Regions from separate parts of the Janthinobacterium leeuwenhoeki genome, predicted to be linked through region 4. Evidence: predicted binding sites of a transcription regulator. Region 4 holds the regulator's gene; each other region holds the start of a gene.
The links. Region 4 encodes sigma-54, which starts transcription at its own class of promoters, with help from an activator protein. Its sites were predicted from a motif close to TGGCANGNAANCTGCTTT; they were not measured.

Region 1: the regulator sigma-54 is predicted to act here: its motif matches at 5,369-5,386, upstream of ACQ4WS_RS25040 (beta-propeller fold lactonase family protein).
Region 2: the regulator sigma-54 is predicted to act here: its motif matches at 5,826-5,843, upstream of ACQ4WS_RS03075 (urease accessory protein UreD).
Region 3: the regulator sigma-54 is predicted to act here: its motif matches at 2,688-2,705, upstream of prpB (methylisocitrate lyase).

The regions. Positions count from the first base shown of each region.
Region 1 is NZ_JBNYXT010000060.1:7,048-14,510, forward strand. It holds gene ACQ4WS_RS25025 (PQQ-dependent methanol/ethanol family dehydrogenase) at 249-1,985, opposite strand; gene ACQ4WS_RS25030 (DUF779 domain-containing protein) at 2,039-2,434, opposite strand; gene adh (aldehyde dehydrogenase) at 2,490-4,010, opposite strand; gene ACQ4WS_RS25040 (beta-propeller fold lactonase family protein) at 4,348-5,304, opposite strand; gene ACQ4WS_RS25045 (TonB-dependent receptor family protein) at 5,508-7,463, shown strand, end outside.
Region 2 is NZ_JBNYXT010000002.1:252,399-259,861, reverse strand. It holds gene ACQ4WS_RS03090 (ATP-binding protein) at 1-1,195, shown strand, start outside; gene ACQ4WS_RS03085 (sensor histidine kinase) at 1,192-3,363, shown strand; gene ACQ4WS_RS03080 (EAL domain-containing response regulator) at 3,539-5,743, shown strand; gene ACQ4WS_RS03075 (urease accessory protein UreD) at 5,874-6,746, shown strand; gene ACQ4WS_RS03070 (urease subunit gamma) at 6,772-7,074, shown strand; gene ACQ4WS_RS03065 (urease subunit beta) at 7,105-7,434, shown strand; gene ureC (urease subunit alpha) at 7,436-7,463, shown strand, end outside.
Region 3 is NZ_JBNYXT010000002.1:186,808-194,270, reverse strand. It holds gene ACQ4WS_RS02785 (T6SS effector phospholipase Tle3 domain-containing protein) at 1-646, opposite strand, end outside; gene ACQ4WS_RS02780 (MBL fold metallo-hydrolase) at 788-1,645, opposite strand; gene ACQ4WS_RS02775 (hypothetical protein) at 1,822-2,058, shown strand; gene ACQ4WS_RS02770 (hypothetical protein) at 2,182-2,430, shown strand; gene prpB (methylisocitrate lyase) at 2,768-3,655, shown strand; gene prpC (bifunctional 2-methylcitrate synthase/citrate synthase) at 3,732-4,886, shown strand; gene acnD (Fe/S-dependent 2-methylisocitrate dehydratase AcnD) at 4,898-7,463, shown strand, end outside.
Region 4 is NZ_JBNYXT010000030.1:20,902-28,364, reverse strand. It holds gene ACQ4WS_RS19870 (enoyl-CoA hydratase/isomerase family protein) at 1-229, opposite strand, end outside; gene hpf (ribosome hibernation-promoting factor, HPF/YfiA family) at 366-725, opposite strand; gene ACQ4WS_RS19860 (RNA polymerase factor sigma-54) at 795-2,273, opposite strand; gene lptB (LPS export ABC transporter ATP-binding protein) at 2,278-3,033, opposite strand; gene lptA (lipopolysaccharide transport periplasmic protein LptA) at 3,033-3,614, opposite strand; gene lptC (LPS export ABC transporter periplasmic protein LptC) at 3,640-4,251, opposite strand; gene ACQ4WS_RS19840 (KdsC family phosphatase) at 4,294-4,827, opposite strand; gene ACQ4WS_RS19835 (KpsF/GutQ family sugar-phosphate isomerase) at 4,827-5,861, opposite strand; gene ACQ4WS_RS19830 (cation:proton antiporter domain-containing protein) at 5,946-7,463, shown strand, end outside.

The DNA.
Region 1 (7,463 bases), on a different contig from region 4:
GTGATTGATGTACCTCAAGCTTTGGCAATAAGCGTGCCCAGCACGGCCCAGAGGGAAAATGAGAAAAATCGCTTGTTGACGTGTGCAGCAGCGGATCAATCGCCACGCACGGTGTTCCTTTTTTGACCGACAGTATGCGTAGCGGAGATACAGGTAAACAAAAAACTGACGGCCTGGGCCGTCAGAAATAAGAAAGCGCCCGGCGGACAGGGAGACTCCCATCCGAGTGGCCCGGGCGTTTCACCCCCTTACTTCGACGCCAGCTTGAAAACCCACACGGAACCGCCCTGCTCCAGGAAGTTGACCTTCTTGGCCACCTCGCCGCCCCACAGCGGCACCGCGCCACCCCAGCCGGATACGACGGCTACATATTGCGTGTCGCCATCCTGCCAGGTGACGGGCGGTGCCACAACGCCGGAGCCCGTCTGGAATTTCCACAGCTCCTTGCCCGTCTTCGCGTCGACGGCTTTCAGGAAGCCTTCCGGCGTGCCGTAGAACACCAGATTGCCAGCCGTACTCATCACGCCGCCCCACAGCGGCGCGTTGTTCTTGATTTCCCAGACGATCTTGCCCGTCTTCGGATCGATGGCGCGCATGGCGCCGATGTAGTCGTCAAACAAGGGCTTGATGGTAAAACCGGCACCGAGGAAAGCGCCGCCCTTCTTGTAGCTGATCGGCTCATTCCAGATATCCATACCCCATTCGTTCGCTGGCACGTAGAACAGCTTGGTTTGCGGCGAGTACGCCATCGGCATCTGGTTTTTGGCACCCAGGAAAGCGGGTGCGGCAAACACGGTCGTGCCTTTCTTGCCCTCTTCCCCCTTGGTCGGGTCGCCAGGGCGGCCGGCGGCGATGTAGTTCGGCCGTCCCGTTTTCAGGTCGATGCTGCTGGCCCAAGTGATTTTCTTCACAAACGGAAAGGCGTTCTGCAGCTTGCCGTTGTTTGCATCGATGACATAAAAGAAACCGTTGCGGTCGGCCTTGCCGCCATAGCGCTTGCCATCCATGTCGAAGGTGACGAACTCGTTGGCGCCATCGAAATCCCAGGCATCGTTGGGCGTGTTTTGATACGCCCATTTGATCTGGCCCGTCTTTACGTCCAGCGCCACGGTGGACGAGGAATACAGGTTGTCGCCGGGACGCAAATGGCTGTTCCATGGCGCCGGGTTGCCGGTGCCGAAATAGGCCAGCTTGGTTTGCGGATCGTAGGTGCCGCCCATCCAGGTCGAGGCGCCGCCCGTCTTCCACAGGTCGCCCGGCCAGGTTTTGTTCACCGTGCCAGATACGCCGTTATCGATGGCCTTGCCATCCTTGTCGTAGCGGTGGCCCATATGGCCCTCTACCGTCGGACGGCTCCATACCAGGTCGCCCGTCATCGGGTTGCGCGCTTCGACCCGGCCGACGATGCCGAATTCCCCGCCCGACACGCCCGTCAGCAGCAAGCCTTCGGCGATCAGCGGCGCAGCCGTCATCGAGTAGCCGGCCGCATAGTCATCCACTTTCTCCTTCCAGACGATCTTGCCCGTGTTCTGGTCCAGCGCCACCAGGTAAGCATCGAGCGTGCCGAAGATCACCAGGTTGCCATACAGAGCGGCACCGCGGTTGACCACGTCGCAGCAGGGCATGATGCCGTCCGGCAAGCGATGCTCATACTTCCACAGCTTGGCGCCCGTTTTCAAGTCGACGGCAAAGATGCGCGAATACGATGCCGTGACGAACATCTTGCCGTTGTGAATCAGCGGCTGCGATTCCTGGCCCCGCTGTTTTTCGCCGCCAAACGAGAATGACCAGGCCGGCACCAGCTTGGCTACGGTCTTGTCATTGATCTGCGTCAACGGAGAATAGCGCTGGCCCTGCGTGCCCATGCCAAACGACAGGACGCTAGAGGGATTCTTCGCCGTGCTGTCGAGCATGGCATTGGTGACATTGCCCACGTCGGCCGCCTGGACCAACGAGGCGACACTCAAACCGACGACGATCCCCATGATTTTTTTCTGCACAATCATCTCCCTCTGTTATTAGTATGTGTGTGTAACTCTCAGGTGCTTTTTCTGTCGTGTTCATGCGGCTGGGCATGCAACAGCGCACACTCTTCATCGGTGAACAGGCGCGAGCGCGTCAAAAAGCGCTTGCCCGTACCGTTGTCGAGTGAAAACATGCCACCATTGCCGTCGACCACATCGATAATCAACTGGGTATGCTCCCAGTACTCGAATTGCTCAAGTCCCATGTAAAACGGTGTGCCATTCAAATTGCCGAGATAGATATCGGTATCGCTGACATCGAACTCGCCCAGCGCATAGCACATGGGCGCACTGCCGTCGCAGCAGCCGCCCGACTGGAAAAACATCAGCGGGCCGTGACGCTGGCGCAACTTGTCCATCATTTCCAGCGCCGCATCGGTGGCGACCACCCGGGCAATTGCTGCACTCATGGCATCCCTTTCTGCGCGCCGCGCCTGGACTACAGGCGCGGCGCCTGTTGCCGGTTTAGAAGAAGCCCAGGGCTTTCGGGCTATAGCTCACCAGCAAGTTCTTCGTTTGCTGGTAGTGATCGAGCATCATCTTGTGGTTTTCGCGGCCGATGCCCGATTGCTTGTAGCCACCGAAGGCGGCGTGGGCCGGATACAGGTGGTAGCAATTGGTCCACACGCGGCCCGCCTGGATGGCGCGTCCCATGCGGAAGGCGCGTGAACCGTCGCGCGTCCACAAGCCGGCACCCAGGCCATACAAGGTATCGTTGGCAATCGCCAGCGCTTCGGCCTCATCCTTGAAGGTGGTCACTGACACGACGGGCCCGAAGATCTCTTCCTGGAAGATGCGCATCTTGTTATGGCCCTTGAACACGGTCGGACGCACGTAGTAGCCGCCCTCCAGGTCGCCCGCCTGCGTGTTGCGCTCGCCGCCGGCCAGCACTTCGGCGCCTTCCTGGCGGCCGATGTCGAGGTAGGACAGGATCTTCTCCAGCTGCTCCTGCGACGCCTGGGCGCCGATCATGGTGGAAGCGTCGAGCGGGTTGCCCTGCTTGATGGCGGCCACGCGCTTCAAAGCCCGTTCGATGAATTTTTCGTAGATCGATTCCTGGATCAGCACGCGCGATGGGCAAGTGCACACCTCACCCTGGTTCAGCGCAAACATGGTGAAACCTTCCAGGCACTTGTCGAAATAATCATCGTCGGCATCCATCACGTCTTCAAAGAAGATGTTCGGCGACTTGCCGCCCAGCTCCAGGGTGACGGGAATCAGGTTTTGCGCCGCGTAACCCATAATCAGGCGGCCCGTGCCCGTTTCGCCCGTAAAGGCGATCTTGGCGATGCGCTTGCTCGACGCCAGCGGCTTGCCCGCTTCCAGGCCGAAACCGTTGATGATGTTCAACACGCCCGGTGGCAGCAAGTCGCCGATCAGCTCGATCAACACCATGATGGACGCCGGCGTCTGCTCGGCCGGTTTAAGCACCACGCAATTGCCGGCTGCCAGGGCTGGCGCGAGTTTCCACACAGCCATCAGAATCGGGAAATTCCACGGGATGATCTGGCCCACGACGCCCAGCGGCTCATGGTAGTGATAGGCATAGGTTTCCGCATCGATTTGCGCGACGGAGCCTTCCTGGGCGCGGATACAACCGGCGAAGTAACGGAAATGGTCGATGGCCAGCGGAATGTCGGCATTCATCGTTTCACGGATCGGCTTGCCGTTGTCGATGGTTTCCGCCGTGGCGATCAGGCTCAGGTTTTGTTCGATGCGGTCGGCGATGCGGTTCAGGATATTGGCGCGCTCGGCAGGCGAAGTCTTGCCCCAGGCATCCTTGGCGGCATGCGCGGCGTCCAGCGCCAGCTCAACGTCTTCCGCCGTGGAGCGGGCAATTTCGCAAAACGGCAAGCCGGTGATCGGCGTAATGTTAGGAAAGTATTCACCTTTTACTGGGGCAACGAATTTGCCGCCGATGTAATTGTCATAGCGTTGTTTGAAGGGATTGGCTACGCCCAGTTTGCTGATGTCTGCGAGATTCATGTCGTCCTCTATAGGGTTAATTAGAATGGAAGTGCTGTAGTTAAAATCAAACGTCCTGGTACAGATGGGGTGAGTACACGGAGTCTTCCGCAAATGCCGTGCCAGCTCGCCATCCCCTTACAAACTTAGCCGCTTTTGCCCTTGTTGCAAGGGCGTGGCGTCAATCCCGGCGCGCTTTTCCGCGCATGCCCTGGCATGAAAGGCGGGCGTGGGTCTGTTTGCGTTTTGAACAAGGTGGCGCCGTCCTGTTCCAATCCGGGCCAGCCCTGCCGCCGCGCCCCTACGCCGCTGCACAATGGAACAGGTGTACCAGACTGGAACACCTGCTCCAGCTTGCCTAGCGAATCACCACGCCCCATGGCAATTCACCCACGGCAATATCGGCCACCTTCTGCGCGCTGGCCGTGTCGATGACGGACACGCTGTTCGAGCGGCCATTGGCCACGTACAGCTTGGCGCCGTCGGGCGTGATGGCCATATTCCACGGGCGCTTGCCGACGGCAATGGTGGCCGTGACCTGGTGGCTGGCCGTGTCGATCACCATCACCGTGCCGTCCGTGCCATTCGAGACATATACCTGCTTGCCGCTGGGATGGACCACGATGCCATTGGCATTCTTGCCCGCTGGAATGGTGGCAATCGCCTTGCGCGCGGCCATGTCGATGACGTAGACGGCATTGACCAGCTCGCACGCCACGTAGGCGCGGCCCGAGTCCGGGCTGAAACCGATGCCGCGCGGCCTCAGTCCCACGGCAATGGAAGCCACCTGGCGGCGTTGCGCCACATCAATGACATCGACTTGCTCAGCCTCTTCTGCACTGACCAGTAACCAGCGCCCATCGGGGCTGAAGACGGCATGTTCCGGGTTGCGTCCCTGCACCTTGATGTCGGCAAGCAAGGTACCTGTCTGGCCATCGAGCAAGGCCACGCTATTGTTTTCCTCGACGGCCACAGCCACGTAATGACCGTCCAGGGAAGCGCTGACGCCTTCGGGCGACTTGCCCAGCGCCACCGTACGCAGGGGCGTGCCGCCAGCGTTATCAATTAGCAGCAAGACGCTGCTGGCGGCATCCGTGACAAACAATTGCCGCCCGGTAGGGTCGGCGGCGATGCCGCGCGGCCGCTTGCCGGCCGTTATCTGGCGCACTACCTGGTCGGTAGCCGTGTCGATGACGCTCAAGGTGCCCGATTTTTCATTGGGGACATAGGCAAAAGGAGCGGCCTGGAGGGCGCTGCTGGCGAGTGCCGGCAGCAGCCAGCACATCTGGCGCAGACGCGAGAAGAAGTTGGGCATAATCACCTTTTCAATGGAAAAACACAGGAAAAGCGCGCGGCATCGGCGCCTCTGACAATTGCTGTAGGCAAACGCCGTGCCACTGACACGCGTATAATTTCAGCCCACCAATGGAGACATGGCAGGCATATTGCTTGATACGACATGCAGACCTGTGCCGCTCACGCGCTCAAGCAGGCTTTTATTCACATTGGAGAATCCGCATGCAGCATCGTTTCCGCCTGAACACCATCGCCAGCCTGTTTGTCGCCGGCAGCGCTACCCTCGCCCCCCACGTCTTTGCCGCCGAGTCAGCTGACCTGGCCGCCGGACAACTGATGGATACGGTGGTCATCAGCGGCAGCCGCATCGCCCACCCCAGCCAGGAAGTGCCGGCCTCGATCGATGTCGTCGACAGCGCCCGCATCCAGGAGGGCCAAATCCGCGTCAACGCGTCTGAAGCGCTGGCCGCCGTGCCCGGCCTGGTCGTACAGAACCGCCAGAACTACGCGCAAGACTTGCAGATCTCGTCGCGCGGCTTCGGCACCCGCTCGGCCTTCGGCGTGCGCGGCGTCAAACTGATCAGCGATGGCATTCCTGCCAGCATGCCCGATGGCCAGGGCCAAGCCGCCACCTTCAACCTCGATACGGCGGAGCGCATCGAAGTGCTGCGCGGGCCATTTTCTGCCATCTATGGCAATCATTCGGGCGGCGTGATCCAGTTGTTTTCCAGGGATGGGGAAAATCCCCCATCCGTCGAACTGAATGTGACAGGCGGCAGCTACGGCACCAGCAAGGTGGACTTGACGGCGCAGGGCCAGGCAGGCGGCATCGGCTACGTGCTCGACGGTTCACGCTTCCGCACGGATGGCTTCCGCGACCACAGCGCCGCCACGCGCGAACAGGCGTTCGGCAAGATCACCGTCAAGCCCAATGCGGACAGCAAGCTGACCATCGTCGCCAACAGCCTGCACCAGGGCAACACGCAAGATCCGCTGGGCGCCACCTGGGCCACGTTTGCCGCCGATCCGCGCGCCGGTGAAATCGACACGACAGATACGCAAAATCCGAAACGCACTTTTGCCGAACGCTACAACACGCGCAAAAGCATCGACCACCAGCAAATCGGCGCCACCTACGAGCAATCGTTTGGCGATGACCGCCTGCATGTGATGGTGTATGGCGGCAACCGTGACGTGATCCAGTACCAGGCATTTAGCAAAGGATTCCAGGCCCCAGCCAGCCATTCGGGCGGCGTGGTCGATTTCCAGCGCCAGTTCTATGGCATCGATACCAACTGGCTGCACGTGAACCAGTTGGCCGGCGGCAAGCTGAGCACCACCATCGGCATCGATTACGGTCGCTCCAGCGATGACCGCACCGGCTATGAGAATTACATTGGCAATAGCTTTGGCGTAAAAGGCAAGCTGCGCCGCGACGAACAGGATGTCGTCTCCAGCCTCGATCCGTATGTCCAGGCGGAATGGCAAAGCGGGCCATGGCTGCTCAGCGCAGGTTTGCGCTACAGCAAGATGAAAGTAGCGGTCAACGACCATTTCCTCGGCAATGGCGATGACAGCGGCAGCCTCGAGTTCAGCCATACGACACCAGTGCTGGGCCTGTTGTATAAACTGACGCCGAACGTCAACGTCTACGCCAGCGCCGCGCGCGGCTTCGAAGCGCCCACCTTGAATGAACTGTTTTACTCGGGTACGGGCGGCGGTTTCAATTACCAGTTAAAGCCGGCCACCAGCACCAACCTGGAGGCGGGCGTCAAGGCCAGGATCGGCAACAACACGCACGTGAACGCGGCCCTGTTCCAGATCAGGACCAACGACGAACTGGTGGTCGACAAGTCCAGCGGCGGACGCACCAGCTATCGCAATGCAGGTAAAACCTTGCGCCAGGGCATGGAAGTGTCGCTGGACTCGAACCTGCCGTATGGCTTCACGACAAAAGTGGCGCTGACCAGCCTGCACGCCGTGTATGACCAGGCGTTTGGCAACGTGCGCGAAGGCAACCGCTTGCCGGGCGTGCCCAGCGCCAACCTGTTCGCGGAACTGGCCTGGAAAGACACGCTGGACCGTTTTGGCGCGGCACTGGAAAGCGTGGCCAGCAACCAGGTCTACGCGGAAGACAGCAACAGCGAAAAACCGGCGCCTGGCTACACGGTGTTCAAT
Region 2 (7,463 bases), on a different contig from region 4:
GGCGGGCCGCATGCAGCTGCAAGCGGGGCCCGTGGACTTGAACGGCTTGCTCGACGAGGTGCTCGAGATGGTGCGCATGCGCTCCGGCGACCAGGGCATCGCCTTGCGGCTTGAGCGTGCCGGCGTGCCGCCGCTGGTGCGCCTCGATGGCGCCAAGCTGCGCCAGGTGCTGCTCAATCTGCTGTCGAACGCGCTCAAGTTCATCGAACAGGGCAGCGTGACCTTGTCGCTGGCCTGCCAGGGGGCAGACGATGGGCAAGTGGCGCTGGCGTTTGCCGTGCGCGATACGGGCAGCGGCATCGCGCAAGAAGACCTGGAACGCATCTTTGAACCGTTCGTGCAGGCCGACAGCGCTGTGGCGCAGGCCGGCACGGGACTGGGGCTGACCATTTCGCGCGAATTCGTGCGCCTGATGGGCGGAGAGCTGCGCGTCGAATCGACGCTGGGGGCAGGTTCCCGCTTCAGTTTCGAGCTGTGCGCGCCGGTGCTGCAGCAGCCGGCCATCGCGGCGCTGGCGCCGGGCCGCGTGGCGCGTCTGCCGCCGGCCCAGCGCGGGCGCATGGTGCTGCTGGTCGATGATGACGACAACTGCCGCAAGCTGCTGGCCGGCTTGCTGGCGCCGCTGGGCTTCCAGCTGCGGGAAGCGGCGGGCGGCGTACAGGCGCAAGCCATGCTGGCGGCGCAGCGCTACGACATCGTGCTCAGCGACTGGCGCATGCCGGACATGGACGGCCTGGCGCTGACGCGCTGGCTGCGCGCGCAGCCGGCACTGGTGCAGCCGCGTCTGGTGATCATGACCGCTTCCGCCTTCGAGGAAGAAAAGCAGGAAGCGCTGGCAGCCGGCGCCGACGGTTTCCTGCGCAAGCCGATCGAGCAGGAACACCTGTTCGCCATGCTGGAGCAGCAACTGGGCGTGCGCTTCCAGCGCACTGCCGCCACTTCGCCGCGCGTGCCGGCGGCCCTCTTTGACTTGCAGCAGGCGCTGGGCCAGCTGGGCGCGGCCGAGCGGCAGGCGCTGCTCGAATCCGTGCAGGCCCTCGATTTGCGGCGCAGCGCCATCGTGCTGGCCGGCGTGGCGACCAGCCTGCCGCAACTGGCCGCGCACATCGCCGCCATGCTGGAACAGCATCAGTACCAGCCGCTGTGCGCCTTGCTGGCGCAGCTGGCCAGCGAGCCGCAGGGCGAGGAGGCATGACTTTTCACTTACCCAAAGACGCGCGCCTGGGCGGCGTTTCCATCGTGCTGGCCGTCAGCGTGGCGCTGACCTGTGTCGTCACGGCGCTGCTGCTGGTGTTTGCGGTGCTGTTTTACCAGACCGAACGCGAACAGCGCTGGCTGCAGCTGCAGCATAGCCTGGCCGTCAGCGCGGATCAGCTGGCCGTGGCCATCGAACTGCCCTTGTGGAACCTGGATGAAAAGCAGATGCAGGCCATCATGCGCAGCACGCTGGGCAAGCGCGAACTGGTGGCCAGTTCCCTGATGCCGGGCATCGGCAAGGAAGCGCTGGTCCTGCGCCGCACTGCGAGCGGCGCCATCGACAGCTTTTCCTCGTTGTCTGCGGAGCCGGGCTGGCTGGTGCAGCGGCGCCCCGTGACGATGGGAGGACAAGTCATCGGCAACGTGGCCGTGTATGCGACGCCGGCCCTGCTGCACGCGCAACTGCGGCAACGCGCGCTGGGTATCGGCGCCATGATCGTGGCGCTCGACGTGATCCTGGTGGCCAGCATCTGGCTGCTCATGTGGTGCCTGATGCTCAAGCCCCTGAAGGCGATTGGCCAGTACGCGGCCGGCGTCAAGGCGGGGCAGGGCGAAGCGTTCGGCACGCCGCCGAAAGCGTGGTTCCTGGGCGAGTTGCGCACCCTGTACCGTTCCATCCGCGACATGGTGGCGCTGCTGGACAGCCGCTACCGCGCCCTGCAACGCAGCGAGGAGCGCGTGCAGATGGCCACCGGCGCGGCCAGCATCGGCATCTGGGACTGGAACGTCAGCAACGGTGCATTGCAGTGGGATGAACAGATGTACGCGCAGTTCAAGGCCGATGCGCACAGCAGCATGGCGCCGGCGGCCATCTGGCGCGCGGCGCTGGTGCCGGACGACGTGCCGGCCGCCAAGGCGGCCCTGCGCGCCGCGCTGGACGCCGGCCAGGCCTTTACGCACGAGTACCGCATCCTGTGGCCCGACGGCGCCATTCGCTACATCAAGGCCGACGCCGTGATCTTTCGCGACGGGCAGGGCCAGCCCATGCGCCTGGTGGGGTCGAACTACGACATCACGGCGCACCGCGAGGCCGAACTGGAACTGCTGCGCCACCGCCATCACCTGGAAGAACTGGTGGCCGAGCGCACCAGCGCCCTGTCGGTGGCCGTCAGCCAGGCGCACGCGGCGAACCGCGCCAAGAGCACCTTCCTGGCGAACATGAGCCATGAACTGCGTACGCCCTTGAATTCCGTGATCGGTTTTTCGCGCCTGATGGCCGCCTCGCCCAACATGCAGGACGATGAAAAGCGCAACCTGGCCATTATCCACCGCTCCGGCAACCATTTGCTCACCCTGATCAATGAAATCCTCGAACTGTCGAAGGGCGAGGCGGGGCGCCTGCACGCTCAGACGGCCGTGGTGGCGCTGGCGCCCCTGTTGCAGGAAGTGATGGACATGCTGGGCATGCGCGCCGAGCAGCAGGGACTGGCCCTGCGCCTCGATTGCGCTGACGTGCCGGCGGCCGTGCTGCTCGATGCGACGCGCTTGCGCCAGGTGCTGCTGAATCTGATGTCGAACGCCGTCAAGTTTGCCGGCGGCGGCGAGGTCACCTTGCGCGTGCGCGGCGAACGGCGCGATGGCGATCAATGGATGCTGTCGTTCGCCGTCAGCGACACGGGCATCGGCATCGCCCAGGAGGACCAGCAGCGCATTTTCGAACCTTTCGTGCAGGCCGACAGCGCGGGGCCGAAGGATGGCACGGGCCTGGGCCTGGCCATCTCGCGCGAATTCGTGCAATTGATGAAAGGCGAACTGACGCTGGAATCCATGCCGGGGCAGGGCGCCAGCTTCCGTTTCAGCATACCCGCGCAGGCGGCCGAGGCGCCCGTGCAGGTGCCGCTGCCCGAGGCGCGGCTGGCAGTGCCGGCGCCCGAGGCGCCGCCGGCATTGCAGGCGCAAGACTTGCTGCTGCTGGCCGGGGAAGAGCGCGCGGCCTTGCTGGCGGCGCTGCGCGAATTGAACCTGGCCAGGGTGGCCCTGCTGCTGGCAACCCTGCCGCCTGCGGCGGCACCGTTGCTGGCGCCGCTGCAGGCCATGCTCGACCAGCATCAGTACCGCCAGCTGTGCGACTTGCTGGAGAATGAGGGCGCGCTGGCGCACGCTTGAAAAGTGTGGGCTGACAACATCGGATTCGCTGAAAAGAAGGACTAAGTGCCGCCGATGGATGGTGCTAAATTGCAATAAAGATTATGATGATAGTACGTAGTTCATCGCAAAGAAATGTCTTGTCCAGCGTGGCAACTGATCGCCGCGCCTCATCCAAAGCTGAGAGAACTGCTACATGCACCGCGATTTTTCCGAAGTGAATGCTAAGGGCGAAGTACTGATCGTTGAAGATACACCGGCTTCGCTGAAGCTGTTGAGCGATTTGCTGGGCGGCGCCGGCTATGCGGTGCGCCAGGCGCCAAACGGTGAACTGGCGCTGTGGACGGCCCAGGCGCGCCCGCCGGAGCTGATCCTGCTCGACGTGCGCATGCCCGGCCTTGACGGCTTTGAAGTCTGCCGCCGCCTGAAGGAGATACCGTCCCTGCGCCAGGTGCCGGTGATCTTCCTGTCGGCCCAATACGATACGGATGACAAGGTGCGCGGCTTTGCGCTTGGCGCCGTCGATTTCATCGCCAAGCCCTTCCAGGCCGAGGAGATCCTGGCCCGCACCGACGCCCACGTGCGTCTGGCGCGGGCGCAGCTGCAGCTGGCGCAGGAGCGCGCCAACCTGGAGCGGCGCGTGGCCGAACGCACGGCCGAACTGGAACAGGTGGCCAGCACCCTGGCGCGCGAAGTGCAGATCCGCCGCGCCAATGAAGAATTGCTGCGCCTGTCGGGCCAGGTCTTCGAAGCGACCCAGGATGCCATCCTGATCACGGATCCGGCCGGCGCCATCGTCACGGCCAATCCCGCCTTTACACGCATCACCGGCTACGCGGCGCAGGAAGTGGTGGGCACGGACATCATGCGCCTGCATGCCGGACACACGGGCGAAGCGGTGCTGCAGGCCCTGCGCCAGGGCTTGCGCAGCAGCGGCTGCTGGTCGGGAGAAGTGCAGACGCGGCGCAAGAGCGGTGACACCTATCCCTGCCTGCTCAGCGCCTCCACCGTGTACGGGCCCGATGGCGCCGTCGTCAACTACATCGGCGTCTTCCTCGATATCAGCGAGCGCAAGGCCGAGCAGCATCTGATCGATTTCCTCTCCTACCACGACGCGCTGACGGGTTTGCCTAACCGCGTGCTGCTGCGCGAGCGCTTCCAACAGGCGCGCGCGAACGCGCTGCGCGACAGCCAGCAGGTGGTGCTGATGTGTCTGGACCTGGACCGCTTCAAGAACATCAACGATTCGCACGGCCAGGCCGTGGGCGACAAGGCGCTGCAAGTGGTGGCGCGTTTCCTGTCCGGTTGCGTGCGCGAGGGCGACACGGTGGTGCGCCAGGGCGGCGACGAATTCCAGATCCTGCTGCAGGACGATGCCCTGCTGGGGCGTACTCTGGGGCTGGTGCAAACCATCCTGGCCGGCCTGCGCGAAGAACTCATCGTCGACGGCGAGCGCCTGACGCTGACGACCAGCATCGGCATCGCCATGTGTCCGGCCGACGGCGACAGCCTCGACGACGTGCTGCGCCACGCCGACACGGCCCTGGTGCGCGCCAAGGAAATGGGGCGCGACCATTACGCCTTTTTCACGGAGCGCATGGGCAGCGATATCCGCGCCCGCCTGGCCATGCAGCAGCAGCTGCGCGGCGCCATCTGCCGCGATGAATTCGCAGTGCACTACCAGCCGCAGATGTGTTTGCGCACGGGCGCCTTGCTGGGCGCGGAAGCCCTGCTGCGCTGGGATAACCCGGTGCTGGGCAAGGTGCCGCCCGGCCTGTTCATCGCGCTGGCCGAGGAATACGGCTCGATCACGGCCATCGGCGAATGGATGCTCGAAAGCGTCTGCGCGCAGATCCGCGCCTGGCACGACGCGGGCCTGGGCAGCATCAAGGTGGCCGTCAACCTGTCGGGCAAACAGTTCGCGCAGGACCGCACGGTGCCTTTCGTCGAGGCGACCTTGCGCAAGTACGGCATCGCGCCCGCCTGCCTGGGTATCGAGATCACGGAAAGCACGGTGATGGGCGACCCGGACAAGGCCGTGGCGGCCCTGACGCGCCTGAAGGATATCGGCGTGGGCATTTCGCTCGACGACTTCGGCACCGGCTATTCCAGCCTGGGCTACCTGAAACGCTTTCCCATCGACGTGCTGAAAATCGACAAATCCTTCGTCGATGACGTCACTACCAGCAGCAGCGATGCGGCCATCGCCCGTTCCGTCATCTCGCTGGCGCACAACCTGGCCATGCGCGTCATCGCCGAAGGCGTGGAAACGCGAGAACAGGTCGACTTCCTGACGGAACACGGCTGCGACGAAATGCAGGGCTATTATTTCAGTCGTCCCCTGGCCGCGCAAGCCTTCACCGACTTGCTGCGCGAACGGCGCACCCTGGCCGTGGCCTGAGCGCCGCAGTGCGGCCGATGCACCAAGTCGGTGCGTCCGCTGCAGAGCGGTGCGCAATTCTCAGTTTTTCTTCCCCTGATGCTGGCACATATCCTGCTTAGGTAATCGCTTATTTACGCGATTGTCCCGCATGCCAGACAGCACCCATCCAGCCATGCCGAATCAGGCCGAGGCCAGCGCGCACGGCGCCTGGCAGGCGCATTTGCGCCTGGGCTTTGCGCTGCACGATGGCGTCAGCCGCCTGGTCGAGCGCACGCACAGCGGCCCTTTGCGTGTGCAAAAGCCCCTGTACCCGGAAGGCGACGCCGTTTGCCACGCCATCATCATCCATCCGCCCGGCGGTGTAGTGGGCGGTGACCAGCTGGCCGTCGACGCCACGGTGGGCGAGGGCGCGCACGCTCTGCTCACGTCGCCGGGCGCGGCCAAGTGGTACCGCGCGAATGGCCATGTCTCGGGCCAGCATATCGTGCTGCGCGCGGGCAGCGGCGCTGCCATCGAGTGGCTTCCGCAGGAGAGCATTGTCTTCGACCAGGCTTGCGTGCGCCTGCGCCACGAAGTGGAACTGGCGCAGGACGCCAGCTACATCGGCTGCGATATCGTCTGCCTGGGCCGCAGCGCCTCGGGCGAAATTTTCAACACGGGCAGCATCAGCCAGCAGGTGCAGATCCGCCGCGGCGGCAAGCTGCTGTGGTGGGAGCAGGGCGTGCTGGCAGCCGGCGGCGCGCTGATGGCTAGCCCGCTGGGCCTGGGGGGGCACACGGTATGCGCCACCCTGATCGCCGTCGGCACACCCGTTTCTCCCGCCGTGCTGGCGGCCTTGCGCGAGATCGCCGTGCCAGCCGGCGCCGCGTTTGGCGCCACGCAGATGAAAGCGCTGGTGGTGGTGCGCCTGCTGTGCGGCGACAGCGAGGCGGCGCGCACGATCATGCTGGCTGCCTGGCAGATGCTGCGCCCCGCCATGCTGGGACGCGCCGCCGTCGTGCCCCGCATCTGGAACACTTAATCAGGAAAGAAGCGCAAGGAAAACCATGGACCTGACTCCCCGCGAAAAAGACAAGCTGCTCATTTTTACGGCTGCGCTGCTGGCCGAACGACGCCTGGCGCGTGGCTTGAAGTTGAATTATCCGGAAGCGGTGGCCCTGATCAGCGCCGCCATCATGGAAGGCGCGCGCGATGGCAAGTCGGTGGCGCAGCTGATGTCGGACGGCACAAAAATACTCGCGCGCGCCGACGTCATGGATGGCATCGCCGAGATGATCCCCGATATTCAGGTCGAAGCGACCTTCCCCGATGGCAGCAAGCTGGTGACCGTGCACCATCCGATACCGTAACCAAGCAAGCGACATTGACAGGAGCCGGTCATGACCCCAGGCGAATACAAATTGGAAGAAGGCGAAATCAGCTTGAATGCGGGGCGCGCCACGGCCACCGTGGTGGTGGCCAACCGGGGCGACCGGCCGATCCAGGTCGGCTCGCATTTCCACTTTTTTGAAGTCAACCCGGCGCTGGCCTTCGAGCGCTGGCGCGCCTATGGCATGCGCCTCAATATCACGGCCGGGACGGCCGTGCGCTTCGAGCCGGGCCAGCAGCGCACGGTGGAACTGGTGGCGCTGGCGGGCGAGCGCAAGGTGTACGGCTTCAATGGCGCTGTGATGGGCGAACTGCAAGACACTCCACCGGGAAAGGATTGAGATGGCCAGCATTCCCCGCAGCGCATACG
Region 3 (7,463 bases), on a different contig from region 4:
GGCATGCCCTGATCGATTGCACGAGATGCGCCAGGCGCCACGCGGCGAACACAAAATACGGACGCGGTGGGCAGGCATACACTTGCCGGTCATTCGTCGGGTTCATGTGCTGGATATGCATCCACAGGAACAGTTCTTCCGACAAACCCTGGCCCCACAGATCGGGCAGGGCGCTGCAGCCGTTGGCGAACGGCCCGCCGCCCCAGTAATTCTTTTCGTTGAGATAGATGCCGTCGCCGAATGCCTGCAATTCCTCGCCGTTGGCCTTGTAGCCCCAGCGGAAGCGGATCACGGGCGAATTGGCATCGTCCGCCTGCAGGAAGGTGGTGGCATTGCGCTTGGGATTGAGGAAGCCGTCATCCGTCAATTCGCGTGTGTAAGTGGCAGCCTTCATCTGCCCGGCGGCCGGGCCGGGGATTACCAGGTCCTCATCGCGGCGTTTCAGGCGCGCATTCAGGCCGTCACACAGGCCTTGTTCCGCCTGCTCATACCATTCGCCGTCGGAATTGACGCCGTGCACAAAGATGATGATGCCGGGACGCGGCAGGCGCGTCACCGCTTTCAGAAGCGCATGGCTGAACAAGGTCGTGCCTTCGGCTTCGGCGAGCAGGATGCAATTGGTATCGAGCGTAGGGTCGGGCGACATGCGGGCGCTCCGTCAGCGTTAAGCAGGAAAAGGCGGCGCCAAAGTGAACTCAGGCAATCTGCACTGTATGCCGATTGCCTGAGGTGGAACTTGCGTGGTGTCAAGAAAGGATGTGCGAGGGGCGGGGAGTGCCCCGGGCAATCAGATCGCGTTCAGCGGTATTTTGAGGTAGCGCACGCCGTTGTCTTCCGGCTCGGGCAGCTTGCCTGCGTTGATGTTGACCTGGATGGCGGGCAGGATCAGGGTCGGCATGTCCAGCGTGGCGTCGCGGCTGGTGCGCATGGCCACGAATTGCTCTTCCGTGATGCCGTCGCGCAGATGGATATTGCTGGCGCGCTGTTCCGCCACCGTCACTTCCCAGCGCGCTTCGCGGCCATTGGGCGGGTAGTCGTGGCACATGAACAGCCGCGTCTGCGGCGGCAGCGCCAGCAGGCGTTGCGCGGAGCGGTACAGCAGGGCAGCGGAGCCGCCGGGGAAGTCGCAGCGGGCCGAACCCACGTCCGGCATGAACAGGGTGTCGCCCACGAAGACGGCGTCGCCGATCTGGTAAGCCAGGTCGGCCGGCGTGTGGCCGGGCACGTGCAGCGCGCGCACTTCCAATTTGCCAATATGAAACACCTGGTCGGGCGCGAACAGCTGGTCGAACTGCGAGCCGTCTGCCCTGGCGTCATCCTGGTGGTAGACGGCGGCGAACGCCTGCTGCACGGCCTGGATGGCGGCGCCGATGGCCACGTCGCCGCCCAGCTGCTGCTGCAGGTAGGGCGCGGCGGACAGGTGGTCGGCGTGCGCGTGGGTTTCCAGCAGCCAGCGGCACTGCAAGCCGTGTTCGCGCACGAAGGCGATCACCTTGTCGGCAGAGGCGGTGGACGTGCGGCCCGCCTTCGGGTCGTAGTCGAGCACGGAATCGATGATGGCGCAGTCCCGGCCATCGGCCTCGTACACAATATAGGTGACGGTGGCGGTGGCGGGGTCGAAGAAAGCTTGGATTTGTGGAGTCATCGCGGCGGCAGGGGACGGGCAAGGAAGGGCATTATATCGCCAGAGTTCGCTAAAAAAATGCTGCGAACTCATATTTAATATGCGGAAAACAGATAAGAAGGCAAGCCAGGCACGCGACTACCGTGCGCACCCTGTGCCTTGCCGCGTGCTAACCTCATTCTTACAAGGAGGAATTCATGAACGATATCACTGTACGCAGCGAAGAGTACCGCGGTTTTACAATTTCGGTGACGCCGCAAAAGGATAACGATGATTTATGGGACTTTACCTATCGCCTGCAGCGCGAAGGTGAGGCGGAAGCCCAGGCGATCACGCGCAGCCGCACCCTGGGCGGTTATGCGGCGCCCGAGACGGCTTGTACGGCTGGCCTGCAAGTGGCCAGGACGGAAGTGGATAATCTGCTGCGGCCTTGAGCCAGCGTAAATTGTTTAGCCGGAAAGTCAGCCTGACCGCGCGCTGGCGCCTGAAACACGTCGCTAGCGGCCGCGCTTCATGCTAGGATTTCCACTATTGAGTCAGTCACGAAGGAGGCATCCATGGATAGCAGTTCTAAAGTTCACTATAAAGGCTGGGAAATCGTTCCCCTGGCCGTGCCCACCACCGACGGCAAATGGTCGGCCAGTTGCGACATCGAACGCGCCACCGCGGAAGGCCTGGAAGTATTCGAAGGTTCGACCATGCAATTCGTGCGCGACGACGAGGATGGCGCCATTGCCGCCGCCTGCGAAGAGGCCGTGCGCCAGATCGACAACATCATTGCCAATCCGCTGGTGCGTCTGGCCTAGTGTGGTCTTGTAGTTTCAGTTGTATCAGTTGTATCAGTTGTATACATCAGCCGGCGCCCGCCGGCTGTTTTTATTGGTGCGTCTTGCTGCTTGTTGCATGTTTCAAAAAATGTTTCAAAATGGATTGCATGAAACAGAATTGAAACGTTTTTGACGCCAAACGTGATATCGCTGTTGCCTGGTGGGACATCCCTGGTGGGCGTCTATCTCCTGTTTTCACTCTGCCGTCAGGTGTTTTTCGCAGCGCCGCGCTGGCCTGGCACGGCATTTGCAATACTGGTAATCATAGCCACTCCGTGAAACATTCGGGACCATCCGAAACCCATAAGGTGAACACATGACTCAATACTCCGCAGGTGCCGCATTCCGCAAGGCCGTCCAGGAAGAATCCCCGTTGCAAGTCGTCGGCGCCATCAACGCCAATCACGCCTTGCTGGCCAAGCGCGCCGGTTATAAAGCCATCTACCTGTCCGGCGGCGGTGTCGCGGCCGGCTCGCTGGGCTTGCCCGACCTGGGCATTTCCAGCCTGGACGACGTGCTGACCGATATCCGCCGCATCACCGACGTGTGCGACCTGCCGCTGCTGGTCGACGCGGATACGGGTTTCGGTTCGTCCGCCTTCAATGTGGCGCGCACGGTGAAATCGATGATCAAGTTCGGCGCTGCCGGCCTGCATATCGAAGACCAGGTGGGCGCCAAGCGCTGCGGTCACCGTCCGGGTAAGGAAATCGTCAGCAAGGAAGAAATGGTCGACCGCATCAAGGCGGCCGTCGATGCGCGCACGGACCCGAACTTCGTCATCATGGCGCGCACCGATGCGCTGGCCGTCGATGGCCTGGAAGCGGCACTGGAACGCGCCGTCGCCTGCGTCGAAGCGGGTGCCGACATGATCTTCCCGGAAGCCATCACGGACCTGGACATGTACGCCACGTTCGCCAAGGCCGTCAACGTGCCGATTTTGGCCAACATCACGGAATTCGGTTCCACGCCGCTGTTCACGCTGGACGAATTGCGCAGCGCCCACGTGGGCCTGGCCCTGTATCCGCTGTCGGCCTTCCGCGCCATGAACAAGGCGGCCGACAACGTCTACCGTGCGCTGCGCCGCGATGGCACGCAAAAGAACGTCGTCGACACCATGCAGACGCGCATGGAGCTGTATGAGTCGATCAATTACCACGACTTCGAGCAAAAGCTCGATGCGCTGTTCGCGGCGCAAAAGAAATAAGAAAAGTAAAGAAGCCAGGGCCGCATGCCGGCCCCGCAGTGATGCAACCGAGACTAGTCAATTTTTGGAGAAATCAATGAACGCACCGCAAGCCGCCACTTTCAAGCCTAAAAAATCCGTCGCCCTGTCCGGCGTCACCGCCGGCAATACGGCGCTGTGCTCGGTCGGCAAGACCGGCAACGATTTGCACTATCGCGGCTATGACATCCTGGACGTGGCCGACAGCTGCGAGTTCGAGGAAATCGCCTACCTGCTGGTGCACGGCAAGCTGCCGACTGCCGCCGAACTGAAAGGCTACAAGGCCAAATTGAAATCCTTGCGCGGCCTGCCGTCGGCCGTCAAAGCCGCGCTGGAAGCGCTGCCGGCCGCCGCTCACCCGATGGACGTGATGCGCACGGGCGTGTCCGTGCTGGGCTGCACCCTGCCGGAAAAAGACGACCATAACGCGCCAGGTGCGCGCGACATCGCCGATCGCCTGATGGCGTCGTTCGGCTCCATGCTGCTGTACTGGTACCACTACAGCCATAATGGCAAGCGCATCGAAGTGGAAACGGACGACGACTCGATCGGCGGCCACTTTCTGCACCTGCTGCACGGCGAAAAACCGTCGGCGTCGTGGGAAAAAGCCATGCACACCTCGCTGATCCTGTACGCGGAACACGAATTCAACGCTTCGACCTTCACCAGTCGCGTCATCGCCGGCACGGGTTCGGACATCCACTCGGCCATCACGGGCGCCATCGGCGCGCTGCGCGGCCCGAAACACGGCGGCGCAAACGAAGTGGCGCTGGACATCCAGAAGCGCTACGACAATGCCGATGAAGCGGAAGCGGATATCCGCGAGCGCGTCGCCAACAAGGAAGTGGTGATCGGCTTTGGCCACCCCGTCTACACGATTTCCGACCCGCGCAATAAAGTCATCAAGGAAGTGGCCCGTTCGCTGTCGCAGGAAGCCGGTTCCACGAAAATGTTCGACATCGCCGAGCGCCTGGAATCGGTGATGTGGGAAATCAAGAACATGTTCCCGAACCTGGACTGGTTCTCGGCCGTGTCGTACCACATGATGGGCGTGCCGACGGCGATGTTTACGCCGCTGTTCGTCATTTCGCGCACTTCGGGCTGGGCTGCCCACATCATCGAGCAGCGCATCGACAACAAGATCATCCGCCCGAGCGCCAACTACGTGGGCCCGGAAGACCTGGAATTCGTGCCGATCAAGGACCGCAAATAATGAGCATCAATATGAATACCTTGCACCGCAAATCCTTGCCGGGCACCCAGCTAGACTACTTCGATACGCGCGCCGCCGTCGATGCGATCCAGCCAGGCGCCTACGCCACCTTGCCCTATACCTCGCGCGTACTGGCCGAAAATCTGGTGCGCCGCTGCGATCCGGCCACCTTGAACGCTTCGCTGAGCCAGTTCATCGAACGCCGCCGCGACCTCGATTTTCCATGGTTCCCCGCCCGTGTCGTCTGCCATGACATCCTGGGCCAGACGGCCCTGGTCGACCTGGCCGGCTTGCGCGACGCCATCGCGGCCCAGGGCGGCGACCCGGCGCTGGTCAATCCTGTCGTGCCCACGCAACTGGTGGTCGACCATTCGCTGGCCGTCGAATGCGGCGGTTTTGATCCCGATGCTTTCGCCAAAAACCGCGCCATCGAAGACCGCCGCAACGAAGACCGTTTCGACTTCATCGACTGGACGAAAAAGGCGTTCAAGAACGTCGACGTGATTCCTCCAGGCAACGGCATCTTGCACCAGATCAATCTGGAGCGCATGTCGCCCGTGATCCAGGTGCAAAATGGCGTGGCCTATCCTGACACCCTGGTCGGCACGGATTCGCACACGCCCATGGTCGACGCGCTGGGCGTGATCGCCATCGGCGTAGGTGGTCTGGAAGCGGAAAGCGTGATGCTGGGCCGCGCCTCGTGGATGCGCCTGCCCGACATCATCGGCGTCAAGCTGACGGGCAAGCCGCAGCCGGGCATCACGGCCACGGACACGGTGCTGGCGCTGACGGAATTTTTGCGCAAGCAGAAGGTCGTCTCGTCCTACCTGGAATTCTTTGGCGAGGGCGCTTCGCACCTGACCCTGGGCGACCGCGCCACGATCTCGAATATGGCGCCAGAATTTGGCGCCACGGCCGCCATGTTCTACATCGATGCGCAAACCATCAAGTATCTGAAACTGACGGGCCGCGACGATGAACTGGTCAAGCTGGTGGAGCTGTACGCAAAAGAGACAGGCTTGTGGGCCGACAGCCTGGTCGACGCGCAATACGAGCGCGTCTTGAGCTTCGACCTGTCGTCCGTGGTGCGCAATATCGCCGGGCCGTCGAATCCGCACAACCGCGTGCCGACGTCGGAACTGGCTGCGCGCGGGATCTCCGGCGTGGTGGAAAACGAGCCGGGCAAGATGCCGGACGGCGCCGTCATCATCGCGGCCATCACCAGCTGCACCAACACGAACAACCCGCGCAACATGATCGCCGCCGGCCTGATCGCGCGCAATGCGAACCGCCTCGGTTTGACCCGCAAGCCGTGGGTGAAATCGTCGCTGGCGCCGGGCTCGAAAACCGTGGAACTGTATCTGCAGGAAGCGGGCCTGCTGCCGGAGCTCGAAACACTGGGCTTCGGCGTCGTGGCTTTCGCCTGCACCTCGTGCAACGGCATGTCGGGCGCGCTTGATCCTGTCATCCAGGAAGAAGTGGTGTCGCGCGACCTGTACGCCACGGCCGTCTTGTCGGGCAACCGCAACTTCGATGGCCGTATCCACCCGTACGCGAAACAGGCTTTCCTCGCTTCGCCGCCGCTGGTGGTGGCCTACGCGATCGCCGGCACCATCCGCTTTGATATCGAGAAGGATGTGCTGGGCCATGATGCGGACGGCAAGGCTATCCTGCTGAAGGATATCTGGCCATCCGACGAGGAAATCGACGCCATCGTCGCATCCAGCGTCAAGCCGGAGCAGTTCCGCAAGGTGTATATCCCCATGTTCGCCAAGCAGGCCGACGACGGCATCAAGGTCAGCCCCCTGTACGACTGGCGTCCGCAGACGACGTACATCCGCCGTCCGCCGTACTGGGAAGGCGCGCTGGCTGGCGCGCGTCCCTTGAAAGGCATGCGTCCGCTGGCCGTCCTGGGCGACAACATCACCACCGACCATTTGTCGCCATCGAACGCCATCATGCTCGATAGCGCGGCCGGCGAATACCTGGCGAAGATGGGTTTGCCGGAAGAAGACTTCAACTCCTACGCCACGCACCGGGGCGACCATTTGACGGCGCAGCGCGCCACGTTTGCCAACCCGACCCTGAAAAACGAGATGGTGATCGAAGATGGCAAAGTGAAGGCCGGTTCGCTCACGCGCATCGAGCCGGAAGGCACGATCTCGCGCATGTGGGAAGCCATCGAGGTGTACATGGAGCGCAAGCAGCCATTGATCATCATCGCCGGCGCCGATTATGGCCAGGGTTCCTCGCGCGACTGGGCCGCCAAGGGCGTGCGCCTGGCTGGCGTGGAAGCCATCGTGGCCGAAGGCTTCGAGCGCATCCACCGCACCAACCTGGTGGGCATGGGCGTCTTGCCGCTGGAATTTTTGCCAGGCGTGAATCGCAAGACCCTGGGTCTCGATGGCAGTGAAACCTATGACGTCGTCGGCGAGCGCACGCCGCGTTCCACCTTGACCCTGCTCATTCACCGCAAGAGCGGCGAAACGCTCGAAGTGCCCGTCACCTGCCGCCTCGATACGGCGGAAGAGGTGTCGATTTACGAGGCCGGCGGCGTCTTGCAGCGCTTCGCGCAAG
Region 4 (7,463 bases):
TAGCCAGGCCCGCATCGTAAAAGAAACGGATGTCGCCGCCGGCGCACAGGGCTTTTTCGCTGCTGGAGCGAATGATGACAGCGTCCACCTGCGGATCGTCGCGCCAGGCCAGCAGGGCCGCGCTCAGGGTGCGCACCATCTCCAGCGACAGGGAATTCAAGGCTTTCGGGCGGTCGAGCACGATGTGGCCCGTGTGGTTGCGGATGGAGGTGTGGACGAAGTCGCTCATGGCAAAATGGAAAGAAGTGAGAACGGGCACATTCTAGCGCCTGTGAGGGAGACATAGCGCTCAACAGCTACTGGCGCAAAAAAGGGCGCACTGTGCGCCCTTAGTTGATCACAACCGGTTGAAAGTCGCAGGCCGCTTAGGCGGCGGCGAATTCTTCTTCCGAATTGTCTGGCAGATGCTTGATCGCCTCTTTACCGTGCCCTTGCACTTTGGTTTTGTATTTCATCACTTGCCTATCGAGCTTGTCGATCAGGCTATCGATTGCGGCATACAGGTCTTGCGCCAGGCTTTCCACATAGACAGTTTTGCCACTCAGGCGCAGGTTGACTTCGGCCTTTTGACGTTTTTCTTTCTCTTTGAGGTTATCCACGGTCAGAATCACGGCAATATCGATGACTTGATCGAAATGACGTTTCACGCGCTCCAGCTTCGTTTGTACGTATTCACGGATGGCTGGTGTCACTTCGAGATGATGTCCGCTGATGGTGAGATTCATACACACTCCTAAAGATGATCGGGTTCGTGCGGTCCATCCTATCCGGCCCGCAGAGGAACCGAAAAAAACTTACAAACACTTACGCAGGCTCACTGGCGGAATTTTCAACGCTTCCCGGTATTTGGCAACAGTACGTCGCGCAATCACCATGCCTTGTTCCCCCAGCATGTCCGCAATCTTACTGTCGGATAAAGGATTTTTAGGGTCTTCTGCTCCTGTCAGTTGCACGATCAATGCCCGTATCGCCGTCGATGACGCTTCGCCCCCCGCTTCGGTGGCGACGTGGCTACCAAAGAAATATTTCAACTCGAACATGCCGTGCGGGGTCAGCATGTACTTTTGAGTTGTTACCCGCGAGATAGTGCTCTCGTGTAAACCCAGTGTATCAGCTATTTCACGGAGCACAAGGGGGCGCATGGCAACGGCGCCATGCGAGAAAAAGTTCTTTTGTCTTTCTACTATCGCCTGCGCCACGCGCAGGATCGTGTCGAAGCGCTGGCGCATATTCTTGATCAGCCACTTGGCTTCCTGCAACTGTGCGCCCATGGCGCCCTCGCCCTTGCCCTGCTTCAACAAGTTGGCGTACATGGCGTTGACGCGCAGGCGCGGCATGACGTCGTTGTTCAGGGTGACTTGCCAGCCATTGCGCGCGCGCTTGACGACGACGTCGGGCACCACGTAATCGGACACGTCCGAGGCAAACACGGCGCCCGGATGCGGATTGCACTGACGAATCACGGTCTGCGCTTCGCGCAAGTCTTCATCGTCGCAATCGAGGGCTTTTTTCAGCTTGTTGAAATCGCGCTGGGCAAACCAGGCCAGGTGCTTTTCCACGATGACGAGGGCCATGCGGCGCGTCACCATGGCGATATGCGGCAAACGCTTGATTTGCAGGGCCAGGCATTCGGAGGCATTGCGCGCGCCCACGCCCGGCGGATCAAAACTTTGCAGCAGCGACAAGGCCGTGCGCATCTCGTCGGCGTCGATTTCCAGCTCTTCCGGCAGGCGCGCCAGGATCTCGTCGAGCGACTCTTCCAGGTAGCCATTGTCGTCGAGCGCGTCGATGATCAGCTCGACCAGCGCGCGGTCGCGCAATTCGAGCACCGTCACGCGCATCTGCTCCATCAGGTGTTCGCGCAGGGTGCAGTGATGGGCTTCGAGTTGCGGGCGCGAATCTTCGTCATCGGGCGCCTTGCCCCGGCTCGCCTCGCTCCAGTCGCTGTCGCCGCCGTCCGCAGCGGCCGGGCCCTCGCTGGCCTCGCCGTCAAAGGTTTCCGCTTCCGCCGGCGCCGCCGGCGCTTCCTGGCCAGGCGGCTGGGGCGGTGCTTCTGCCGGCGCGGCCGTGGAACTCAAAGCCCCGTCGGACAGCAGGCGCAGCGAACGGTCGAGCGGATCGTCCAGGCGCTCGAGCAAGGGATTGTCCGTCAGCAATTGCTCCAGTTCCTGGTGCAATTCCAGGGTAGACAATTGCAACAGGCGTATCGATTGCTGCAACTGCGGCGTCAGTGCCAGGTGCTGCGAAGTGCGCAGCTGCAATGATTGTTTCATTGGCTCACATGCGGAAGTGTTCGCCCAGATAGACCCGGCGTACCGACTCGTTCGCGATGATGTCGTCGGGGCGTCCTGACGCCAGCACCGAGCCCTGGTTGATGATGTAGGCACGGTCGCAAATACCCAGCGTCTCGCGCACATTATGATCGGTGATCAGCACGCCGATATTGCGCTCCTTCAAGAAACGCACGATGCGCTGGATCTCGATCACGGCAATCGGATCGACGCCGGCGAACGGCTCGTCGAGCAGCACGAAACGGGGGTCGGTAGCCAGCGCGCGGGCGATTTCCACGCGGCGGCGCTCGCCGCCCGACAGGGACAGGGCCTGGTTCTCGCGCAGCTTTTCAATCTGCAAGTCGGCCAGCAGTTTATCCAGGCGCTCTTCAATCTCGGCCTTCTTCAAGGGACGGCCTTCGACGGTCTGGATTTCCAGCACGGCGCGGATATTGTCTTCCACCGTCAGCTTGCGGAACACGGACGCTTCCTGCGGCAGGTAGGACAGGCCCATCTGCGCGCGGCGGTGGATCGGCAGGCTGGAGATGTCCACGCCGCTGATATCGATGCTGCCGCCGTCCGACGGCACCAGGCCGACGATCATGTAGAACGAGGTGGTCTTGCCGGCGCCGTTCGGCCCCAGCAAACCCACCACTTCACCGCATTCGACTTGCAGCGAGACATCATGCACGACTTGCCGCTTGCCATAGGTTTTTTGCAGCCCGCGAACGATCAGGGTGCTGCCGCAACGAGTATTGTCCATTATTTCTTTCCTGGCGCAGGCGTGGCCGGCGCTTTCTCCGCCGCCGGTGCCTTGGTCTTCGGCTGGATCACCATGCGCACGCTGCCGCCATCCGGGGTGCTGGCGCCGCTGTCGGAGTTTTCCATCGCAAACACTTCCTTGCGGCTGTCATACGAAATGAATTGGCCGTTGGCCACGTCGGTCACTTTCGTGCCTTCCAGGCGCGTCAGCTTGGCTTTGGAAAACAGTTTCACCACTTCCGTCTTGTTATCGTATTCCACGCGCTCCGCTTCGCCTTCGACCCACAGGTCGCCCGCGCCATCGCGCTTCTGGCGGAAGGTGGCCAGCTTGCCGGGATCGGCCCAGAAGGTAATGAACTGGTAGCCTTGCGGGTCTTCCGTGATCAGGGCCCGGCCCGCCTTCATGGTCAGGGTACCCTTGACCAGCACCACGTCGCCCGTCAGGGTACGCACCTGCTTGACGTCATCGACATGGCCGCTACGTGCCGTGATGACGGCTTCCTTCTCGGAATCGGCCTTCTCGGCATGCGCCACGCCCATGATGGCCAGGGAAAATACGGTCATCAGCAAGATATTCTTCATAGTATGGTTTCCTTGTTTCATTCTGTCATTTTGCCGCCGCGGCCGGGCGCGGTTTCGGCGGGAGGACCATGCGCAGCGCATTCTGCACTTCCACCACGCCGGTGGCGTTATTGGCTTTCATGCCGATGCCATTGATGCGCGAGGCGCCCGTCAGGATATCGACAGGCACGTCCGTTTCCATTCTTTCCTCGTCCGGAAACACCGTCAGCGCTTCCGTCTTGACCGTCAGGTTCTGCGCCTTCGGACTGGCCACGCGGTCGATCACGACCTTGCGGTGCAGTTGCAGCCGGGTATTGTCCTGGTCGATATGCGCCAGTTCCGCGTTCATGTTCAACGGCGGCATGCCGGGCGTGAGCTTGCGCACGAAGGGCTGGTCGATATCGGACGAATCGTCCAGCGGATAATGCGTGAGCTTGGTGCCCGACACGATATAGCTGGGTTTACCCGTCAAGTCCATGCGCACCAGGCTGAAATTGGTGATGAAATAGTCGGGCTCATCCAGATGCTTGCTGGCCGTGATGTCCTGGTTATTCTTGTTCATCACTTCGAGCAGCCAAAAGCTGCCCAGCGCGACAACGACCGCGCCCAGCACGGTAAAAATCATGCGCCAGCGATGGGCGCCTCCTGGCTTACGCATAGGGCTTCACTCTTTCAATGGTCACTGGCGAGGCGGCGCGCCTCACTCCAGGAACGGCGCCATGACGCGCGCATAGTTGTCCTGGGCGCGCAGCAGGAATTCGCAGATCTCGCGCACCGCGCCGCGGCCGCCGCCGGCCTGCGTCACATGGTGCGCCAGGCCCTGCACTTCCGGACGCCCGCCCGGCACGCTGACGGCAAAGCCGACGCGTTTCAGGATGGGCGCATCGATGACGTCGTCGCCGATATAGCCGCATTGCTCTTCCGTCAAGCCCGTCAGCGCCAGCAGTTCGCGAAACGGCGTCAGCTTGTCATGGCCGCCCTGGTGCACATGGGTAATGCCCAGGTCTTGCGCGCGGCGTGCCGTGATGGCCGAGCGGCGCGCGCTGATGATGGCCGTCTGCACGCCCGATTCCTGCAGCAGCTTGATGCCCAGGCCATCATACACATTAAACGTTTTCATCATCTCGCCATCGGGGCCGAAATGCAGGCTGCCGTCGGTGAGCACGCCATCGACGTCAAAGATCATCAGTTTGACCTTGGCCGCGCGCGCCAGGTTGTCCGCTACGCTATCCATCAGATCACCTTCGCTTGCGTCAGATCATGGATATGCAGCGCGCCCACCAGCTTGCCATCGGCATCGACGACCAGCATCTGGTTGATGCGGAACTGCTCCATCACGGCCACGGCATCCACGGCCAGGCGTTCAGGCGCGATGCTGCGCGGCTGCGCATGCATGACGTCGCGGATCGCCACTTGCGTGAAATCCTGCACGCGCTCGAACATGCGGCGCAAGTCGCCATCCGTAAACACGCCCACGGGGCGGTCATCCGCATCGACGACGGCCGTCATGCCCATGCCCTTCTTCGTCATTTCTTCCAGCGCCTGCAGCAGGGAAGCATCCACGGGTACTTTGGGCACGCGTTCGCCGCTGCGCATGACGTCATGTACGTGCGTCAGCAGGCGGCGGCCCAGGGCGCCGCCCGGGTGCGAGCGGGCGAAATCCTCTTCCTTGAAGCCGCGCAAGTCCAGCAAGGCCACGGCGATCGCATCGCCCAGGGCCAGGGTGACGGTGGTGCTGGCCGTCGGCGCCAGGTTCAGCGGACAGGCTTCTTTCTCAACAGAAATATCCAGGTGCACATCGGCCAGTTGAGCCAGGCTGGACTGAGGCTTACCCGTCATGCAAATGAGCACGCCACCCATGCGCTTGACGACGGGCATGATGGCCATCAGTTCCGACGATTCGCCCGAATACGATATGGCAATAAAAGCATCTTCCGAGGTGACCATGCCCAGGTCGCCATGAGCCGCTTCGGCCGGATGCACGAACAGGGCAGGCGTGCCGGTGGAAGCGAGGGTGGCGGCAATCTTGCGCGCGATATGGCCGGATTTGCCGATGCCGGAGACGACGATACGCCCTTTGCATTGCAGCAACATCGCCACGGCGCGGCCCACGCTGTCGTCCGTGGCCAGGCGCGCATGTAGCGCTACGATGGCGTCGGACTCGATCTGCAAGGTGGTGCGGGCCAGCGCGACGGCGCGCTCGGTCGTCGCTTGCATGTCAATTCGATCAAAAGCTTTCAGCATTGTTTTTTCATGGGTTACACTCATGCCCAAAGTATAAACGAATTAGGAAAGCAAAAAACTTGCCAGTCACAACAAACAACGATTTCCATTGACCGTACCGGGCAACCCATGTTTTCCTCGCTTGAACTGACCCTGATGTTACTTGGCAGCGCCGTGCTGGGCGTTGTCGCTTTCAGAATGTTGCATTTGCCGCCCATGCTGGGCTACCTGGCCGTTGGCATCGTCATCGGCCCCCACGCGCTGGGCCTGGCAGCGGAGAACGAGGCCAGCCACACCCTGGCCGAGTTCGGCGTCGTCTTCCTGATGTTTTCCATCGGGCTCGAATTTTCTCTGCCCAAATTCCTCGCCATGCGGCGCATCGTCTTCGGCCTTGGCATGGCGCAGGTGGTCACCACCATCATCGCCACCGTCGTCTTCGGCTGGCTTGTCGGACACTACCTGTCCGCCTACATCCACCTGAGCTGGCAAGCCGCGTTCGCCCTGGGCGGCGCGCTGGCCATGTCGTCGACGGCCATCGTCTCGAAAATGCTCACGGAGCGGCTGGAACTGGAAAGCGAACACGGCCGCAAGATCATCGGTATTTTGCTGTTCCAAGATCTGGCCGTGGTGCCCCTGCTGATCCTGATTCCCGCCCTCACGCGCGATTCGGACAACCTGGCCGAAACCCTGGCCTGGGCCGGCGGCAAGGCCCTGGTCGTCCTCATTTTGCTCTTGTTCATCGGCCAGAAACTGGTACGCGGCTGGTTCACCATCGTCGCCAAGCGCCGCTCGCAAGAATTGTTCATGCTCAACCTGCTGTTAATTACCCTGGGGGCGGCCTGGATCACGGAACGGGCGGGGCTGTCGCTGGCCCTGGGAGCTTTTGTTGCCGGCATGCTCATTTCCGAGACAGAATTCAAGCATCAGGTGGAAGAGGATATCAAGCCCTTCCGCGACGTGCTGCTGGGCCTGTTCTTCATCACCGTCGGCATGCTGCTCAATATCCGCGTGGTGTTTGAGAACTGGTGGCTGGTCCTGCTGCTGCTGTGCGGCCCCGTGCTGCTGAAATTCGCCCTGATCGCGGGCCTGGCCCGGCTGTTCGGATCCAGCAACGGCGTGGCCTTGCGCACGGGACTGGGACTGGCGCAGGCGGGCGAGTTCGGCTTCGTGCTGCTGAACCTGGCCGGCGGCATCAAGCTGATGGACCCGTTCGTCGTGCAAGTGGTGCTGGCGGCCATGGTGCTGTCGATGCTGGTGGCGCCCTTCCTCATCGCCAAGTCCGACGCCATCGTCATGAAACTGGCGGCCAACGACTGGATGATGCAATCGCTGGCGCTCACCAAGATCGCCACGCGCACCATGGCCTCGCAGAAACACGTGCTGATCGCCGGCTTCGGGCGCAGCGGGCAAAGCCTGGCCACCCTGTTGACGGAAGAAAAGATCGAATACCACGCGCTGGACCTGGACCCGGAACGGGTGCAGGAAGCCCAACTGGCCGGCGCCCACGTCTCGTATGGCGACGCGGGCCGGCGCGAAAGCCTGGTGGCGGCCGGCATCTACCGGGCCAGCGCCGTGGTGATCACGTATGCGAATACGCCCTCGGCACTGAAGTTATTGCATTTGCTCAAAGAAATGGCACCGACCTTG